2 regions of the Lactobacillus sp. M44 genome follow, and region 2 is predicted to be linked to the other one. Evidence: predicted binding sites of a transcription regulator. Region 2 holds the regulator's gene; the other holds the start of a gene.
What was found. Region 2 encodes NrdR, which represses ribonucleotide reductase genes. Its sites were predicted from a motif close to ACACNATATATNGTGT; they were not measured.

Region 1 (9,749 bases), 490 kb from region 2:
TGGTAGTGATATTAATGTTTATGGAATGGCACGATCCTTCAATGAAGAATATGGAATTACAGTTGAAGCATGGGCACAAACTGCACTTGCTGCAACTAGGTATTCAAAAATCGTCAATGTGAAAACATATGATGGTTTTAGTGAAGATCCAAATTTCATTGAAGTTATGCGCAAAAAAATGGATGAATTTAAAGACCATCAAGAACCTGTAATCTTGATTGCTTGTGGAGATGGGTATGCAGAACTTCTTTCAAAGCATAAAGATGAACTTTCAAAAGTTTTTGTTGTTCCATACATTAATTATGATTTATTGGAAAAGCTAATTTCTAAAGAAGGATTTTATGAAATTGCTGAAAAATATGGGTTACCATATCCAAAAACTAAAATCATTACCATGGATGATTTTAAAAAAGAAAATTATTTGACTATTCCATTTAATTATCCTGTTGAATTAAAACCAGAAGACCCAGTTTCTTGGCTTGATGTTCATTTTGAAGGCCGTAAAAAGGCATTTACAATTCATGATGAAGCTGAATTATCTGATATTGTTGGCAAAATCTATGGAAATGGATATAAAGCAGATTTAATTTTGCAAGACTTTATCCCAGGTGATGACTCTAACATGAGAGTTTTAAATGCTTATGTTGATAAAAATCACCAAGTAAAAATGATGTGTTTAGGTCATCCCTTGCTAGAGGATCCAACCCCACAATCAATTGGAAATTATATGGCAATTTTACCTGAATATAATGAAAAATTATATGAACAAGTGCAATCATTCCTTGAAAAATTAAATTATACAGGGATGGCTAATTTTGATATCAAATATGATGTTCGTGATGGACAATATAAATTTTTTGAAATCAACTTGCGCCAGGGACGTTCTAGTTTTTATGTTACTTTGAATGGATATAATTTAGCTAAATGGTATGTTGATGACTATGTAATGGATGATTTACAAAATAAGCAAACTGTTTATGGCAATAAATTAGAATCTAAATATAAGTTATGGCTAGGTGTTCCTGAAAAGGTCTTTAAAAAATATGCTTATGATAATGATTCAAAGAGAAAAGCAGAAGAGTTAATTCATGAAGGTCGCTATGGTACTACAGTTTACTATAATAAAGACCACAGCTTTAAACGCTCACTTTTATTGTGGTACATGTTCCATAATTATGTTGGACGTTTTAAGAAATATTACCAAGTAAACAAAGGTCAATATTTTGAAAAAAGATAAAAATTAAGATGAAGTTTCGAAATCATAGTTAAAAATTTCGAAGCTTTTTTCTATACGAAATTTTTTTTGCGGGCTAAGTTCAACTGGGACAAGAAGTTTACTAACACAAAATATAGAAAAGCCAAATTATACAGAATACAAGATGTAGTATTGGTGGTAATATAATATCTAAATAAAGCTGTTGAAAGGAAAAAACTATGTTTGCTTCAGAACTGACTAATGAATATAATATCGTAATGCCCCAGACATTTATCAAACGTGATGGAGCAGTTTATCATTTTGCTTTATATAAAATTAAGGCAGTAATTAATTCTTTAAAATTACAAGATGAAACCGATGCAATCTTAACTAAATTATTTGAATATCTTGATAATAAAAATCAAGTTGATGCTCAAGAAGTTTTTGATGGATTTAAAAAAGCTTTAATTGATCTAGGCTATTATCGAAAAGCTCAAGCATATGTTGAATATCATGCAAAAATGCAAGCTGAATTCAAAAAACAAACTGATACTAAACAGCGCTTGCAAAGAATGATCCAAGGAGACCCTTCAATTGTTAATGAAAATGCTAATAAAGATAGTGATGTTTTTAGCACTCAGCGTGATTTAATTGCGGGTACAGTTGGTAAGACAGTTGGGTTAACTATGATGCCTGAACATATTGCTAAAGCTCATTTGCGAGGAGATATTCATTGGCATGATTTAGACTATACACCATTATCTCCTATGACTAATTGTTGCTTAATTGATTTTAAAGAGATGTTAGCACATGGTTTTAAGATTGGTAATGCTTATATGGAAAGTCCCAATTCTATCCAAGTAGCAACTGGTCAAATGACTCAAATTATTGCTAATGTAGCTTCTAGTCAATATGGTGGTTGCAGTGCTGATAGATGTGATGAGGTATTAGCACCATATGCTGAAAAAAATTATCAAAAACATTTAAAAGATGCTAAAGAATTTATTGATGATGAAGAACAAGCTAAGCAATTTGCTATTAAACATACTAAAAAAGATATTTACGATGCAATGCAAAGCTTAGAATATGAAATTAACACTATGTTTTCATCCCAAGGGCAAACTCCATTTACGACAGTAGGATTTGGCTTAGGAACATCTTGGATTGAACGGGAGATTCAAAAAGATATCTTAAAAATCAGAATTAAAGGTTTAGGAAAAGAACGCAGAACTGCAATTTTTCCAAAATTAATTTTTTCAATTAAAAAAGGACTGAATCTAAAACCTGGTGATCCAAATTATGACATTAAGGAATTAGCTGTTGAGTGTGCAACTAAAAGAATGTATCCAGATGTCTTGATGTATGACACTATCAAAAAAATTACTGGTTCATTTAAAGCCCCAATGGGTTGTCGTTCATTTTTGCAAGGATGGAAAGATGAAAATGGTAAAGAAGTAAATTCAGGAAGAATGAATTTAGGTGTAGTAACCATTAATTTGCCAAGAATTGCAATGGAGTCACATGGTGATAAAGACTTATTCTGGCAAATATTTGAAGATCGCATTCAAACAGCTCATGAAGCTTTGCAATATAAAGTAAAGCGCTGTCTGGCAGCTAAGCCAGTTAATGCGCCAGTGTTATATCAATATGGAGCATTTGGCAAGAGATTATCAGAAAATGGTAATGTTAATGACTTATTTAAAAACGGTCGTGCGACAGTTTCAATTGGCTATATTGGTTTGTATGAAGTAGGTACAGTATTTTATGGATCTAATTGGGAACATAACCAAGAAGCACACGATTTTACTTTAAGTATTGTCAAAAAACTAAATCAAGAATGTAAAAAATGGGAAAAACAATCAGGGTATCACTATAGTGTTTATTCAACTCCAAGTGAAAGTTTAACTGATAGATTTTGTCAATTGGATATTAAAAAATTCGGCAAAGTAAAAGATATTACTGATAAAGAATATTACACTAATAGTTTTCACTATGATGTCAGAAAACACCCAACTCCGTTTGAAAAATTGACATTTGAAATGGATTATCCAAAATATGCTTCTGGTGGATTTATTCATTATTGTGAATATCCTAATTTAAAACAAAACCCTAAAGCTTTAGAGGCAGTGTGGGATTGGGCTTATGATAAAGTTGGATATTTAGGAACTAACACTCCAATTGATAAGTGTTATAAATGCGGTTTTGCTGGAGAATTTAAAGCTACTGCAAAAGGATTTGAATGCCCTGACTGTGGCAATCATGACCCAAAGACCTGCGATTGTGTAAAAAGGACTTGTGGATATTTAGGTAATCCGTTAAGAAGGCCAATGGTTCATGGTCGTCATGAAGAAATAATTCATCGTGTAAAGCATATGCAGTTAGGAAATATGAGTGCCAAGTAAAGATCAAAACAATCAACAAGGGCCTGATATTAGAGGAAATTTGATTAAAGTTACTTCTAATGGTGAGTCAATTTTTGTGGATAGTAATGAATATAAGCCCAAAAATGAAATTAAGTTAAATACTAGATTATCAAAGAAAAGGCCTAAAAATCCCAAACCTAAAGAATGGAAAGCTTCGCAATATAGCTTGCAAAAAATAGCTGACTATAAACCTTTTAATTTTGTTGATGGTGAAGGTGTAAGATGTAGTCTTTATGTGAGTGGATGCTTATTTGATTGCCCAGGATGTTACAATTTAGTAGCTCAAAATTTTAATTATGGAAAGCCTTATACTCAAGAGTTAGAGGATAGAATAATTAAAGATTTATCTGAAAGTTATGTTCAAGGATTAACATTATTAGGTGGAGAACCATTTTTAAATACTCAGGTATGTTTAAAAATAGTCAATCGAATTCGCAAAGAATTTGGTCATACTAAAGATATTTGGTCGTGGTCTGGATATACTTGGGATGAATTGATGAAGGAAACACCCGATAAGCTAGATTTATTATCAAAAATTGATATTTTAGTTGATGGAAGATTTGAAGAAGATTTAAAAGATTTGACTCTGCAATTTAGAGGTAGTTCAAATCAAAGAATTATCGATGTTCCTAAATCATTAGCTCAAAATAAAGTGGTAATATGGGATAAATTGGTGCGTTAAGAGAAATTGAATTATTCAATTTCTTTTTTTATGGGAGGATTTAATTATGAATGAAGAAGACATGGCTTTAGCTGATAAAGTTATTGAGCAATTGCAAGAGGTAATTGATCCAGAGCTGCAAGTTGATATAGTTAATTTAGGACTGATATATGGGATTGATATTGATGGTGATCAAGTAACTATTAAAATGACTTTAACTGTAATGGGATGTCCGTTGAGTGGATATTTGGATAATGAAATCAAAAAGGCAATTTTAAAATTAGATCAAGTTAAGCATTGCAGTGTTAAACTGGTCTGGTATCCCGTCTGGACTAAGGATCGTATGAGCAAAATAGCTCAAAGAGAATTAGGGCTGCATGTTCCGCCTAAAAATAGCGGTCAAAAAGTAATTGATTTTAACACTCCAATAAAGATTTTAGCAGACCAATATCCAGATTTTGTTGAGATAATGGTTGCAATTGGTTTTACACGAATTAAAATTCCTGGTATGCTCAACACTGTTGGTCGTATAATGAATATCAAGTTAGGTGCTCAAGCAATGGATATTGATTTGAAGACCATAAAACAAGAATTTGAACAAAGGGGCTACTTGGTTAATGAGTAGTAATGATAAATTAAGACAAAAACAAATATTAGATATTTTGCATTTTATTCAAAATGGTGGCGATTTAACACAGGCTAAAAGGCTATTTGAAAAAACGTTAGGGAATGTGGATGTTAATGAGATTATTAGAGCAGAACAAGCATTGATAGCAGGTGGCTTAAATCCTGCTGATATTCAAGATTTATGTAATGTTCATGTTGTTGTTTTTAAAGGAAATATTACTGCACCAAAGCAAAACCCTGCATTTTTAACTCCAGGACATCCTGTAAATACATTAAAGCAAGAAAATACAGTAATTACATCATTAATCAATGATTCGTTATTGCCTGATCTAAAAAAGTGGCAGCAAGATGGTAAAAATAATGAATTGCTTGAAAGAATTTGCAGCGAATTAGCTGATTTGATGCAAATAGATAAGCATTATAAACGAAAAGAAGATTCCATTTTTTTAATTATGGATAAATATGGAATCACAGCTCCTCCTAAAGTAATGTGGGGTGTTGATGATCAAATTAGAGGTCTGATCAAAGATGCAATTAGTGCAGTCAATCAAACCCCATTGCCAGATAAATATGTTATAGAAATGAAAATTGAGCGTGCTTGTAAAGAAGTTTTAGAAATGATTTTTAAAGAGCAAGCAATTATGTTACCAATGGTTGAAAAAGTAGCTACTCCTCAAGACTGGTATACGGTAAAACAAGATGAATCAGAAATTGGTTACACATTAATTAATCGCCCACCAGCATGGAAACCATCACAGATGGATATTGATGAAGCTAAAGTTATTCAAGATAAAGCTCAAATTAATCAAACAAGTGTGAGGGATGATATCACTATTAGTGATAAGCCTTTGCGTGGTGATGAAGAATATATAGCAGGTGAAGCAGGCAAAGAAGCTGAGCTTGTAATACCTGATATGCAAAATGCTAAAATCAAAATGCAAGTGGGAGCATTAAGTTTAAAAGAAATTCCAGCAATTTTTAATGTTTTGCCAGTAGATTTAACTTTTGTAGATGCAAATGATCGAGTAAAATGGTTTTCTGATACTGATCGAGTTTTTCCGAGAACTAGGAGTGTTATTGGACGACCAGTAATAAAATGTCATCCTCCCAAAAGTTTGGATAAAGTATTACATATCCTAGATGAATTTCATGAAGGACTAGCAGATTGTTGTGATTTTTGGTTTGAAATACATGATAGGTTTATTTATTTAAAATTTTATGCAGTTAGAGATGATAATGATAACTATTTAGGATGTCTAGAAGTGGTTCAAGATATTACTAGATTAAGGCAATTAACAGGAAGTAAGACTTTAGAAAACCAAATAGATAATTAAAATATTGTACAGAATAGTATTTAAGAGTAGATTTTTTGAATGCTATTCTTTTTTTGATAAAAGATTGTTACACTAAAATTCTAGGGGGTGAAAAATATGAATATTGCACATAATTCCGATAATATAAAAGAAATCAAAATACATTGGCTGTTATTAGGTGAATTTGCAGCATGGGTAGGGGCAAGTTTTATATGGCCTTTGACTTCAGTGTATTTAAATAAACAACTACATATTAGCTTATCAGTTATTGGGATAGTATTATTTTTTAATAGCGTTGCCAATATTATAGGATCTACTTTGGCAGGAAGATTGTATGATCGATTAAATCCATATCCTTTAATTATTGCTGGTGCAATTGCAGATGCAGCGATTTTATTTTTTATGGCCGCATTTCATGGCTGGCCAATATATTGGGTGTGGCTTACATTAACGGGATTTTTTGCTGGATGGAATGGAACATTAATTAATTCAATTGCAACTAGTCTAAAAAAATATCCAGCAAGAAGAGTCTTCACCATGTTGTATTTTGCGCAAAATCTTGGTGTTGTTACAGGTACGCTATTAGTTGGGTATATGTATGATTATTCAATTACATTATTATTTGTTGTAGCTGCTTTATTGTTTGTCATAGTTGCAGTCAATTCAATTATTAATTATCACCCAATCATCGCTTATCATAAATTGCGCCAAATAAAGCAAAAACAAAAAGCTAAGTTTATGAAAATGCCTAAAGCTAACTTGTGGTTGTCATATAGCTTTTTTGTGACATTGATAATTATTTGGCTAATGTATATGAACTGGGAATCTAATTTATCAGTTTATATGGTTTCTTTAGGTATTCCATTTCATCTATATAGTTTGCTTTGGACAATTAATGCAACAATTATTGTTTTAGTTCAAGTGATTTTGACTAGATTTCCACAAATTTTTAAGACACTTTTTCAACAAGTTTTATTTGGTATGCTGATGTTTGCATTATCATTTGTGACTTTGATCTTTGCAAAAGACTTCCTTCATTTTGTAATTTCTATGATTATAGTAACTTTAGGAGAAGCTACTGTAATGCCAGCAATCCCTGCATATATCAACGATTTATCTCCTATGAATAGCAAAGGAAAATATCAAGGTTATACTATGGTAGCAAGTTCTGTAGGTAGAGCGTTGGGACCCTTGTTTGGTGGAATTATAATTGATCAAGCTGGGTATATTTCTTTATTTATGCTTGCGACAACAGTATTATTTGTGAATTTAGTTGTGTTAATTCCAATCCATCAAAAGATTCAAAGTCATTTAAAACGTTTTAAATAAGATAAAAAAGAAAATTGTCAAACATTATTGAACTTTTTTTAACAAATTTTGTTATAATGATTTTGTGCGGAAAGATTGAAATGCAAAAGGAGAATATGCATATGCCAACTATTAACGCTGAAGTTGCAAAACACATGGATAATTTATCAAATAAGGATGGTGTCATCGCTGCATTAGCTATTGACCAAAGAGGTTCATTAAAGAAAATGTTAGCAGCAGCTGCAAATAAGCCAGCTGATGAAACTACTATTGTTGATTTCAAGAAAGCTATTTCTGAAGAATTGACACCATATGCATCAAGTATCTTACTTGATCCAGAATATGGGTTACCTGCTTCTAAAGTTCGTGCCAAGGGTACTGGATTGTTATTAGCTTATGAAAAAACTGGATATGATGTAACCGAACCTGGAAGAATGCCAGATTTATTAGATCATGAATCAGCTCTAAGATTAAAAGAACAAGGTGCTGATGCAATTAAATTCTTGCTATACTACGATCCAGATGAAAGTGATGACATTTTAGACAAAAAGCACGCATTTGTAGAACGTGTTGGTGCAGAAGCAAAGGCTGTTGGTTTGCCACTATTTTTGGAATTGTTAACATATAGTGCATCAAATCCAGATAACCAAAGTGCTGAATTTGCTAAAGTAAAGCCTCACAAAGTTATGGCAACTATTAAAGAATTCTCAAAGCCTCAATATAACGTAACTGTATTGAAACTTGAAATGCCTTTTAACATTAAATACGTTGAAGGATTTAATGGTGATAATGAAGTTGTATATACTCAAGATGAAGCTAAGAAGTTATTAGTAGAACAATCACAAGCTACTAAATTACCATATATCTTCTTATCAGCTGGTGTAACATCTGAAGAATTTATTGCTGAAATTAAGATGGCTAATGAAGCAGGTGTTGCATACAATGGTGTATTGTGTGGCCGTGCTACTTGGAAGCCTTCAATTAAACCATTTGCCGCTGTAAGTGAAGAAGCAGGACGTGAATGGCTTGCAACTCATGGTAAACAAAATATTGAAAACTTAAATGCTGTTTTAACAGGTGCTAAATCTTGGAAAGACAAGTTAACTGTTGAATAAAAAATAAGTATATAAAAAATAGACTTGGTTAAATCAATGCCAAGTCTATTTTTTATGGATTATAATAATTTTTCTAATTCATTTAATCTCTTTTCAAAAGTTGCAAACGCATCTTCTAAATAAGCAGTCTTTGTCATGTCAACCCCTGCTTTTTTCATAATTTCAACTGGGTAATCACTAGAGCCGGATTTTAAATAGTTAATGTAGGCTTCACGCTGCATATCAGTTCCATGAACTACATTGTTTGCTAAAGCCGTAGCTGCAGCAAAACCCGTAGAATATTGATAAACATAAAAATTGTAATAAAAATGTGGAATACGTGACCATTCTTTTGCAATATCGCCACCGGGCTCTACACTATCACCATAGTATTTTTGATTTAATTGACCATAATAGTCATTTAGATAATCAGCTGTTAATGGATTACCTTTTGCATCTTGTTCATGAATAAATTGTTCAAATTCTGCAAACTGAGTTTGTCTAAATAATGTTCCTTTAAATGAATCTAAATAATAATTTAAAACAAAAGCTCTGGTTTCAGGGTCAGTGATTGTTTTTAAGAAATATTCAGTTAAGATATTTTCATTTGTAGTAGATGCAATTTCAGCTACAAAAATTGGATAGTTTCCATAAACATAAGGTTGATTATGTCTTGTATACCAAGAATGAACTGAATGTCCTGTTTCGTGGACTAAAGTATATAAAGAATCAATATTGTCCTCCCAATTCAATAACTCGTATGGATCAGTATCATATGACCCCCCAGAATAAGCACCTGTAACCTTTCCTTTAGATTCAATTGGATCAATAACTCGATTTTCAAAAATATAATCTACATGACTTAAATAATCGCTGCCAAGTGGAGCTAATGCCTTTTTGGCTTCTTTTTTTGCTTGATCAAAAGTATATGATAATGCAGGCTTCCCAGTAATAGGCACATACATATCATACATTTGTAAATCAGGGAGCTTTAATACCTTTTTGCGCAATGCTACATATCGATGTAATAAATCAAGATGTTGGTTAACTGATTTGATTAAATTATCATAAACAATTGTTTGTACACCGTTATTTATTAAAGCTGCAGTTTTTGCATCAGGATAATTG
Region 2 (9,749 bases):
AACAGGGCGTTTGTCATCAGTTGATCCTAATTTACAGAATATTCCAATTAGAGTTGATGAAGGAAAACAAATCAGAAAAGCCTTTGTTTCAACATTTGAAAATGGTTATATTTTTTCATGTGATTATTCACAGGTTGAATTACGTGTATTAGCAGATGTTTCTGGTGATAAAAATATGCTAGAAGCATTTAAAACAGGATATGATATCCACACCCACACAGCAATGAAAATTTTTCATTTAAATTCAATTGATGAAGTAACCCCTCAAATGCGTCGTAACGCTAAAGCTGTCAACTTTGGCATTGTTTATGGAATTTCTGATTATGGTTTATCAAAGAATTTAGGAATTAGTCGCAAACAAGCTAAAGAATTCATTGATAATTATTTTAAACAATATCCTCAAATTAAGGACTATATGCATAAAGCAGTACAAAAAGCTCGTGAAAAAGGATATGCTGAAACTATTATGCATCGCAGAAGATATTTACCAGATATCAACAGCAAGAACTATAATTTGCGATCATTTGCTGAAAGAACAGCAATTAATTCGCCAATTCAAGGTAGTGCTGCAGATATTATCAAGATTGCAATGATCAATATGCAGAAAAAACTTGATGAAATGAAGCTTAAAACCAAAATGATTCTTCAGATTCATGATGAATTAGTTTTTGATGTGCCAGCTGATGAATTAGATACAATTAAAGAGATAGTGCCTAAGGTAATGCAAAATGCGGTTAAATTGAAGGTACCATTAATTGCTGATGCAAACTGGGGACACAATTGGTATGAAGCAAAGTAGGTGAAGCAAATGCCTGAAATGCCAGAAGTTGAAACTGTAAAAAAAACGTTGCAAGCTCTAATTGTTGGTAAAACAATTAAGAAAGTAACTGTTTGGTACCCTAAAATTATAGTTGGAGATGCAGAGCAGTTCAGTCAAAAACTCAAGGGTAAAAAAATAAAAAAAATTGACCGTTATGCCAAGTTCCTATTGATTAGATTAACTGATAATCAAACAATAGTATCGCATTTGCGTATGGAAGGAAAGTATCGCTTAACTTCTTCAAATGAACCAAAGCAAAAACATGACCATGTACAATTTGTTTTTGATGATGAAACTGCATTGCGCTATAACGATGTGAGAAAATTTGGAAGAATGCAGTTAGTTGAAACTGGAACGGAAAAAATAGTTACAGGAATTAAAAATTTAGGATTAGAGCCAAATTCACCAGAATTTACACCAGAATATTTTATTCATGCGTTGCAAAAAAAGAAAAAGAATATAAAGTCTACAATTTTAGATCAAACAATTGTAGCAGGATTAGGAAATATCTATGTTGATGAAGTATTGTGGCAGGCAAAGATTCATCCCCTGAGTTTAGCCAATAAAATTCCTAAAAAGCAAATTGTTGAGCTGTACCATGATATTAATAATGAAATTAAATTAGCAATAAAATATCATGGGACAACTATTCATACTTTTTTAGATGCAACTGGCAATTCGGGAAATTTTCAAAGATACTTGCAAGTATATGGTCATGCAGGTGATCCTTGCCTTAGATGTCACACGATTTTAAAAAAAATAAAGGTGAATGGACGAGGGACTACTTTTTGTCCTAAGGAGCAAAAATTATATAAATGACTTTTTATTTAGGATTAACTGGCAGCATAGCAACTGGAAAAAGTACAGCGGATAAGCATTTTAAAGATTTAGGATATAATATAATAGATGCAGATCAAATTGCACATAATCAATTGCAAATAAACCAACCTGGCTGGCAAAATATTAAAAAATATTTTGGAGAGCAGTTTTTAAATGTCGATCAAAGTGTTAACCGTGGTAAACTAGGACAGTTGGTTTTTAATGATCCAGATGCGTTAACTAAGTTAAATCAATTGAATTTACCATTAATAAAAAAAGAAATAATTAGACAGATGCACTTAGCCAAACAAAAACTGGTAATAGTCGATGTTCCATTATTATTTGAAATTAATTTACAGAATTTATTTGATAAAACATTAGTCATTGCTGCATCAAATGAAACTCAATTAAAAAGATTAATGTTACGAAATAATCTTACTAAAGCGCAAGCATTAGCAAGAATTGATAAACAAATGCCAATACAACAAAAAATTAAATTAGCTGACTATGTAATCCAAAATAATGGTGATGTAACGCAGCTAAACCAGAAAATAAATCAGTTACTAACAAAATTACCTATAAAGGAGTGACTAAATTGGAATGCCCAAACTGTCATAAAAATGCTTCTCGCGTGATCGATTCTAGACCATCTGATGAAGGCAGAACTATTAGAAGAAGACGTGAATGTGAAAACTGTGGTTATCGATTCACAACGTTTGAAAGAATTGAACAAACTCCATTATTAGTTATCAAAAATGATGGGACTCGCGAACCATTTAAAAGAGAAAAAATATTGCGTGGCGTTGAAGCTGCTGCGCAAAAAAGACCTGTCACTAGTGATCAAATTGTCGAATTAGTTGATCATGTTGAAGCCGCTGTCAGAAAACAAGGTGTTAGCGAGATTTCATCTAAAAAAATTGGAGAATTCGTGATGAATGAATTAGTTGATGTAGATGATGTCGCATATATTAGATTTGCCAGTATCTATCGCCAATTTCAAGATATGTCAGGATTTATGCGCACAATGGAAGATATTATGCAAAAGCATAATAAGTCGAAATAAATATGTTTAAATCAGCAAACCCAAAGCAGCCTTTTTATGTTGCAAATATTATAAAAGTTAGTGCTAATCAGCAAAAAGTTTTGACTAAGCTCTATCAGCCAATTATTGGTGCGAGTGCAGTTGCTTTATATAATACTTTAGTAAATGAATTTGATTCAATCCCTATTAGAAGTGAATATCATCAAATGAATTATTTACAAGGTGAACTTGATGAAAATTTGAATGATATTTTTGATGACTTACATAAACTAGAAGCAAGTGGATTAATTCGAAGTTTTTTAAATGAAGTGCCAATTATTGGTAAAGTATTGATCTTTCAATTAAATGAAATTCCAAGTGCTCATACTTTTTTTAAAACATATTTAATATCAAGTCTATTATTAGAAAAAGTTGGTACTAAGGTGTTTTCACAATTAACCAGTGAGTTTACGCCTCATATTTTTAATGGGTTAGAAGATGCAACAGAAATTACTGCTAACTTTTTTGATGTATTTCATTTGTCTGATAATGTTGCAATTAAAGCACCTGATGAAGTAAAACAAGCTGCAGTTAAAAGTCACACTGAAGCTTATCAAGTACAAATGGGACAAGTAAAAGCAATCGATTGGGAATTAGTGAAGTCATATTTAGATTATTACCATATTTCAACTAGTGAAGTTGATAATAATCAAAATGAAATTGCGCAAATTATTACTTTTTATAATTTAACTGAAAAGCAATTTGTTGATGAATCAATCAAAAGCTTTACTCCCGGTCAAAAACACCTTGATATGAAAGCAATTCAGCGAATTGTTAATCAAGATATTGGTAGTAATGAGGCAAAGCGCTCAGTTCAACGGCAGCTTTCAAAGACTCCAGCTGAAAAAATAAATGTAGTCAATAAAGACAAAAGCCTATTATATCAAGCAACTCATTTAACTCCTGAAGATTTTTTAATGAAGCTTAAAGAACGCAAAGGTGGCTTTGTATCAGCTAATGAACGTAGAGTAATTTATAGTTTGCAAAATCAATATGGTTTAACTCCAGAATTAATCAATGTATTAGTGTGGACTAGTTTAAAATATAGTTCTGTGATTACACCATTTTCAGCTGAAAAAATTGCTAATGGTTGGCTTCAAAATAATATTACAAATGCAAGTAGTGCAATTAGTTATGTTAATAATTGGCAAAAAAGCAATCGAAATTCTTATTCAAAAAAGCCTTATATTCATAAGGAAAAATCAACGGATTGGACTTCAAAAAAACCTGAAGAAAATGCTGAATTGTCAAATGAAGAGATTAATAAGATTTTTAAAAATTTTGGAAACTAGTAGGTAATTACTGTGAAATCAATTGATGATGTAATACAAAAAATTGTCGATAAAAAAGGTATTAATATTGATGCTAATTCCGCTTATCAAGAAGCATTAAATGATCCAGATGTGCAATTGTTTTTGACAAAAAATAAAGTTGATCAAGAAAATATTCAAAAAAGTTTACCCGATATTTATGAATATGTTCGCGAAAAAACTAATTTTGAAAAAGGCAAATCTGCTATTCCAGGTTATGAGCCTAAATTACAACTAAATGGTAATTTAGTTACTGTCAGTTATGCTCCAACTGCTAAAACAGTAGCAGATCAAGAACAAAAACAAGCCAAATTGCGTTTGGAGTTAATTGATATTTCACCTAATTTTAGGAATATTGAATTAGCCGATGCAAAACAAGATAAGGGCAGAATGAATGCATTAGCTCAAATTGCAGTTTTTATGCAAAAAATTGAAAAAAATGAGCCTGCAAAAGGATTATATTTAGCTGGGGACTTTGGGGTAGGTAAGACTTATTTATTAGCTGGCCTTGCCAATGCTTTAACAAAAGCTCATAAGCATGTAGTATTTTTACATGTACCAACTTTTATTGCTGGGTTGAGTAAACATTTTGATGATAATAGTTTGCAAGATGAAATTATGCATATTGCACAAAGTGATGTGGTGATTTTTGATGATATTGGTGCTGAAACTTTAAGTCCTTGGTCTAGAGATGATGTATTAGGAGTAATTTTACAACATCGAATGGATAACAACTTGCCAACATTTTTCAGTTCAAATATGAGTATGAAAGAGTTGACTGAACATTTTGCTCAAACTAAAAATGCTATTGAAGATGTAAAAGCTAGAAGATTGATGCAACGAGTAAAGTTTTTGAGTCAAGAAGTAATTGTTGGTGGAAAAAATTGGCGTGAATCTATGTAAAAAAACTTGCATGTTTTAAATGAGTGAGTATAATCTACTGTATAAGAAAGACATGATGTTGTTTGTTTCAGAGAGAAAAAGCCTTGTCTGGAAGCTTTTCAATAAAACAACACCCCAATTTCTCTAAAAATAATTTTATAATTATGGGTAACTACTATATAAGTTATTAAAGAGACTATTTTTAGTCTGAAATATGGGTGGAACCACGTGTATTAACGTCCTGATGCATTTATTTAGCATCGGGACTTTTTTGTTTTGGAGGTATATTATGAGTTTTGCAATCACATTGCCTGATGGAAACCAAAAAGATTTTGTACAAGGATTAACAGTTGAAGATTTTGCTAAGAGCATTTCAACTTCATTAGGAAAAGCAGCTGTTGCTGCAAAAGTTGATGGTGAGTTAGTTCCTGTATCATTTTTATTAGATAAAGATCATGCTGTACAAATTATTACAGATAAAGATCCTGAAAGTTCAGATGTTTTAAGAGAAACTGCTGCATTTGCATTAGAAGCTGTTGTTAAAAAGCTCTACCCAGAAATTAAATTGGGAAAGCATAAAGCAGATGATGAAGGTTTTTATGTAGATACTGATAAAGATGATCAAATTAAGGTTACTGAATTGCCAGATCTTGAAAAAGAATTAGCTAAAATAATCAGAAATGGTCAAGCAATTGAATACGCTATGATGAGTAAATCCGATTTGGAAAAAGTATTCGAAGGTGATCCTTACAAGATTGAATTATTAGCTGCTGAAGATGATGAAGTTGCTGTATTTAAACTTGGTGATTTTGTAGACTTTGGGTTCAAAGCATTATTACCAAATACAGGTAAGATCAAAAACTTTAAGTTGTTAAGTGTTGCTGGTGCATATTGGCAAGGCAAGAGTTCTAATCCAATGCTTCAAAGAATCTTTGGTACCGCATTTTTCAAAAAAGCTGATCTAGATGCAGACTTAAAGCGTCGCCAAGAAATTAAAGAACGTGATCATAGAACAATTGGTAGAGATTTAGATTTATTCTTTGTTGACCCTAAAGTGGGTGCAGGTCTTCCTTACTGGATGCCAAAAGGTGCTACAATTCGTCGCGTAATTGAACGCTACATTGTTGATAAAGAAGTTGCTGATGATTATGAACATGTATATACTCCAGTTTTAATGAATTTAGATGCGTATAAGACATCTGGTCACTGGGCACATTATCGTGAAGATATGTTCCCACCAATGGACATGGGTGATGGTGAAATGCTTGAATTGCGTCCAATGAACTGTCCATCACATATTCAAATTTATAAACATCACATTCGTTCATATCGTGAATTACCAATTCGTATTGCCGAATTAGGTATGATGCACCGTTATGAAAAATCAGGCGCTTTATCTGGCTTGCAACGTGTTCGTGAGATGACCTTAAATGACGGTCATACTTTTGTTGCACTTGATCAAATCCAAGATGAATTTGCTAAGATTTTACGCTTAATCATGGATGTTTATAAAGATTTTGATATTACTGATTACTACTTCCGTCTATCATATCGTGATCCAAAGAACACTGATAAGTATTTTGCAAATGATGAAATGTGGGAAAAAGCACAAAAGATGCTTAAGGGTGCTATGGATGACTTACATTTGGATTATGTTGAAGCAGAAGGTGAAGCTGCATTTTATGGTCCAAAGCTTGATATTCAAACTAAGACTGCATTAGGTAATGATGAAACTATGTCAACTATTCAATTAGACTTCATGTTGCCAGAAAAGTTCAATTTAACTTATGTAGGCAAAGATGGTGAAGAACATCGTCCAGTTATGATTCACCGTGGTGTTGTTGGTACTATGGAACGTTTTGTAGCTTACTTAACTGAAATTTACAAGGGAGCATTTCCAACCTGGCTTGCTCCAGTTCAAGTAAATATTATTCCTGTTAACTTAGATGCTCATGCAAAATATGCTAAAAAAATTAAGCATGAACTAGTAAAGCGTGGTTTCAGAGTAAACTTAGATATGCGTAATGAAAAGATGGGTTATAAGATCCGTGAATCACAAACTCAAAAAGTTCCATATACTTTAGTTTTAGGTGATGATGAAATGAATTCAGGTAAAGTAAATGTTCGTCGTTATGGTGAACAAGAGCAAGTACCTGCTCCATTAGAAGAATTTATTGCTGAAATTACTCAAGATGTAGAAAGTTACTCTAGAGAAAACTAAATTTTAATTATTAGAACATAAATATATAAAATCCGTTTTTGTGTGATTGAGATTGCACAGAGACGGATTTTTTTCGGTCTAGATAATTTTAATTTTAAAAATATATTGAATGCACCATTTTACTAGTCCCATATATGTTTTCAAGGCATACGGCTTTCTGTTATGGCTTGTTTTTTTGTCAATTCTATAATATGATTAATTTATTAAAAAACAAGAATTATTTTATATTTTATTTTTAAACTCTTGCATTTATGTATTTATAAAGGTGGAAATTTTGACAATGAAACGCATTCTAATTATTGAAGATGAAAAAAATTTAGCAAGATTTGTGCAACTAGAATTAGAACATGAAAAATATGAAGTTGTGGTAGAAAGCAATGGTAGAAAGGGATTAGAGTTAGCATTAAATGAAAATTTTGATGCGATTTTACTTGACTTAATGTTACCTGATCTAAATGGGTTAGAAATTGCTCGTAGATTGCGTCAAATAAAAACTACTCCAATCATCATGATGACTGCAAGAGACTCTGTAATTGATCGAGTTAGTGGATTAGATCATGGTGCAGATGATTATATTATTAAGCCTTTTGCAATTGAAGAATTACTTGTAAGATTACGTGCTGTATTGCGCCGTGTACGAATCGAAAAGCGTGCCAATGGTGTTTCTAATACTGCTAAGAAAGTCATCAAGTTTAATGATTTAACTATTGAAACTGCTAATCGTGTGGTTCACCGTGGTAATAAAATCATTGATTTAACAAAGCGTGAATATAACTTGTTAATGACTTTAATTGAAAACAAAAATAATGTTGTTAGCCGTGAAGAATTACTTAAAAAAATCTGGGGTTCTGAATCAAACATTGAAACTAACGTTGTAGAAGTATATGTTCGTTATTTGAGGAATAAAATTGATGCTCCAGGCCAACCTTCATACATTAAAACTATTCGCGGTGTAGGATACATGGTAAGAGAAAATGATGCGCCAATTTCTGAATAAATATAAAAAAGAGACTCATAAATCATCATTAGTTAGACAATGGGTAAGTTTAGTGGCTTTGATGATTACGGTCTCTTTTGTTGTCTTTTCAGTAATAATTTATACAATTGTGAGTCAGCAATTTTTAACTCAACAAAAACAAATTACCAGAGGAGTTATAACTACCTTCGAAACCCGATTAGGTGGCATTTATGATGAATTAACTATTGCAAATGTTGTTCCTGCTTTATCTCCTGGCACGCAAAATGTGTTACGAGGTGTGCCATCTGAAAATATTCAAGCGGGAACTGAAACTAAGAAAAATCGTTTTAATGATGATTTATTAGCTACTTTGACTAATCCAGACATTAGTGTGGTGGTTTATGATAAACAAGGAAATGTAGTATTTGCCAATGGAAATGATTCTAATACTTTGCCCAAGATTAAAAATAATTATACTGAAAAAGTGGTTAATGCTGGTGGTCAAAAAAATCTAATGATTTATGGACAAATTCGTTCGATTGCAAATGAAAAAGTTACAGGATATATTGTTGTAACTAATAAAATGAGCAATTACAACAAAGTCTTGCGCAGATTACGATGGTCAATGATCATTATTTCATTACTGGCAATTATAATGTTAATTAGCATTACTTACTTAATTGTGAAAAGAATTGTCGCTCCCGTGAATGAAATGGAAAAAGTTGCCAGTGCTGTAGATAAAGATCCTGATAGTACTGCTAGAATTCCAGATTTACATCGAGATGACGAATTAGGCAGACTAGCTTGTTCATTTAATCAGATGCTTGATCGCGTTCAAAGCTATATTCAGCAACAAAAGCAATTCGTGAGCGATGTTTCACATGAACTCAGAACCCCAGTTGCTGTGATTCAAGGGCATTTAAATTTAATTAAACGCTGGGGAAAAGATGATCCTAAAGTTTTAAAGGAATCAATTGATGCATCCCTGCAAGAAACTAATCGTATGGAACATCTAATCTCTGAAATGCTTGATTTAACTCGCGCTGAACAAGTTGATGTTCAATATCCTGATGCAAAAACTGATGTCAATGAAGTGATTAAAAGAGTAGTTAATGACTTACATCTAGTTCATCCAGATTTTAATCTGCAATTGCATAACAGCTTACCTTCACATGCAGAAATTAAGATGTTCCGTAATCATTTTGAGCAATTATTAGTAATTTTAATTGATAATGCTGTTAAATATTCAACTGATAAAAAACAAGTCAATATTGATGCTGCAATAGATAATAATTTTGTAGTGATTAAAGTTCAAGATTTTGGTGAAGGAATATCTGATAATGAAAATAATAAAATCTTTAATCGATTCTATCGTGTAGACAAAGCTCGTACTCGTGAAAGGGGTGGTAATGGTTTAGGTTTATCAATTGCAAAACAATTAGTTGAAAATTATCATGGGACTATTTCAGTTACTTCAAAACCTGATGTAGGTAGTACCTTTGAATTAAAGTTCCCATTAGTAAAATAGATTATATGCAAAAAGCATTGCGGAATCAAAGTTCTACAATGCTTTTTTATTTATGATGTTGTTGTTTACCAGAATTTCGTTTACGTAAATCTTGATGTAGTTTTTGTTCATTAACGGATGTAGTAGGTGC

Region 1: a site for NrdR is predicted at 1,373-1,388, ahead of nrdD (anaerobic ribonucleoside-triphosphate reductase). Genes of this name have one in related genera too.

The regions. Positions count from the first base shown of each region.
Region 1 covers NZ_CM176707.1:531,884-541,632, forward strand. The annotation lists gene AC38BG_RS02625 (carboxylate--amine ligase) at 1-1,237, shown strand, start outside; gene nrdD (anaerobic ribonucleoside-triphosphate reductase) at 1,435-3,597, shown strand; gene nrdG (anaerobic ribonucleoside-triphosphate reductase activating protein) at 3,587-4,300, shown strand; gene AC38BG_RS02640 (iron-sulfur cluster assembly protein) at 4,347-4,904, shown strand; gene AC38BG_RS02645 (DUF438 domain-containing protein) at 4,897-6,240, shown strand; gene AC38BG_RS02650 (MDR family MFS transporter) at 6,337-7,548, shown strand; gene AC38BG_RS02655 (tagatose 1,6-diphosphate aldolase) at 7,650-8,642, shown strand; gene pepF (oligoendopeptidase F) at 8,702-9,749, opposite strand, start outside.
Region 2 covers NZ_CM176707.1:43,182-52,930, reverse strand. The annotation lists gene polA (DNA polymerase I) at 1-799, shown strand, start outside; gene mutM (bifunctional DNA-formamidopyrimidine glycosylase/DNA-(apurinic or apyrimidinic site) lyase) at 809-1,639, shown strand; gene coaE (dephospho-CoA kinase) at 1,636-2,229, shown strand; gene nrdR (transcriptional regulator NrdR) at 2,235-2,702, shown strand; gene AC38BG_RS00250 (DnaD domain protein) at 2,705-4,012, shown strand; gene dnaI (primosomal protein DnaI) at 4,025-4,933, shown strand; gene thrS (threonine--tRNA ligase) at 5,202-7,133, shown strand; gene AC38BG_RS00235 (response regulator transcription factor) at 7,414-8,130, shown strand; gene AC38BG_RS00230 (HAMP domain-containing sensor histidine kinase) at 8,111-9,619, shown strand; gene yidC (membrane protein insertase YidC) at 9,666-9,749, opposite strand, start outside.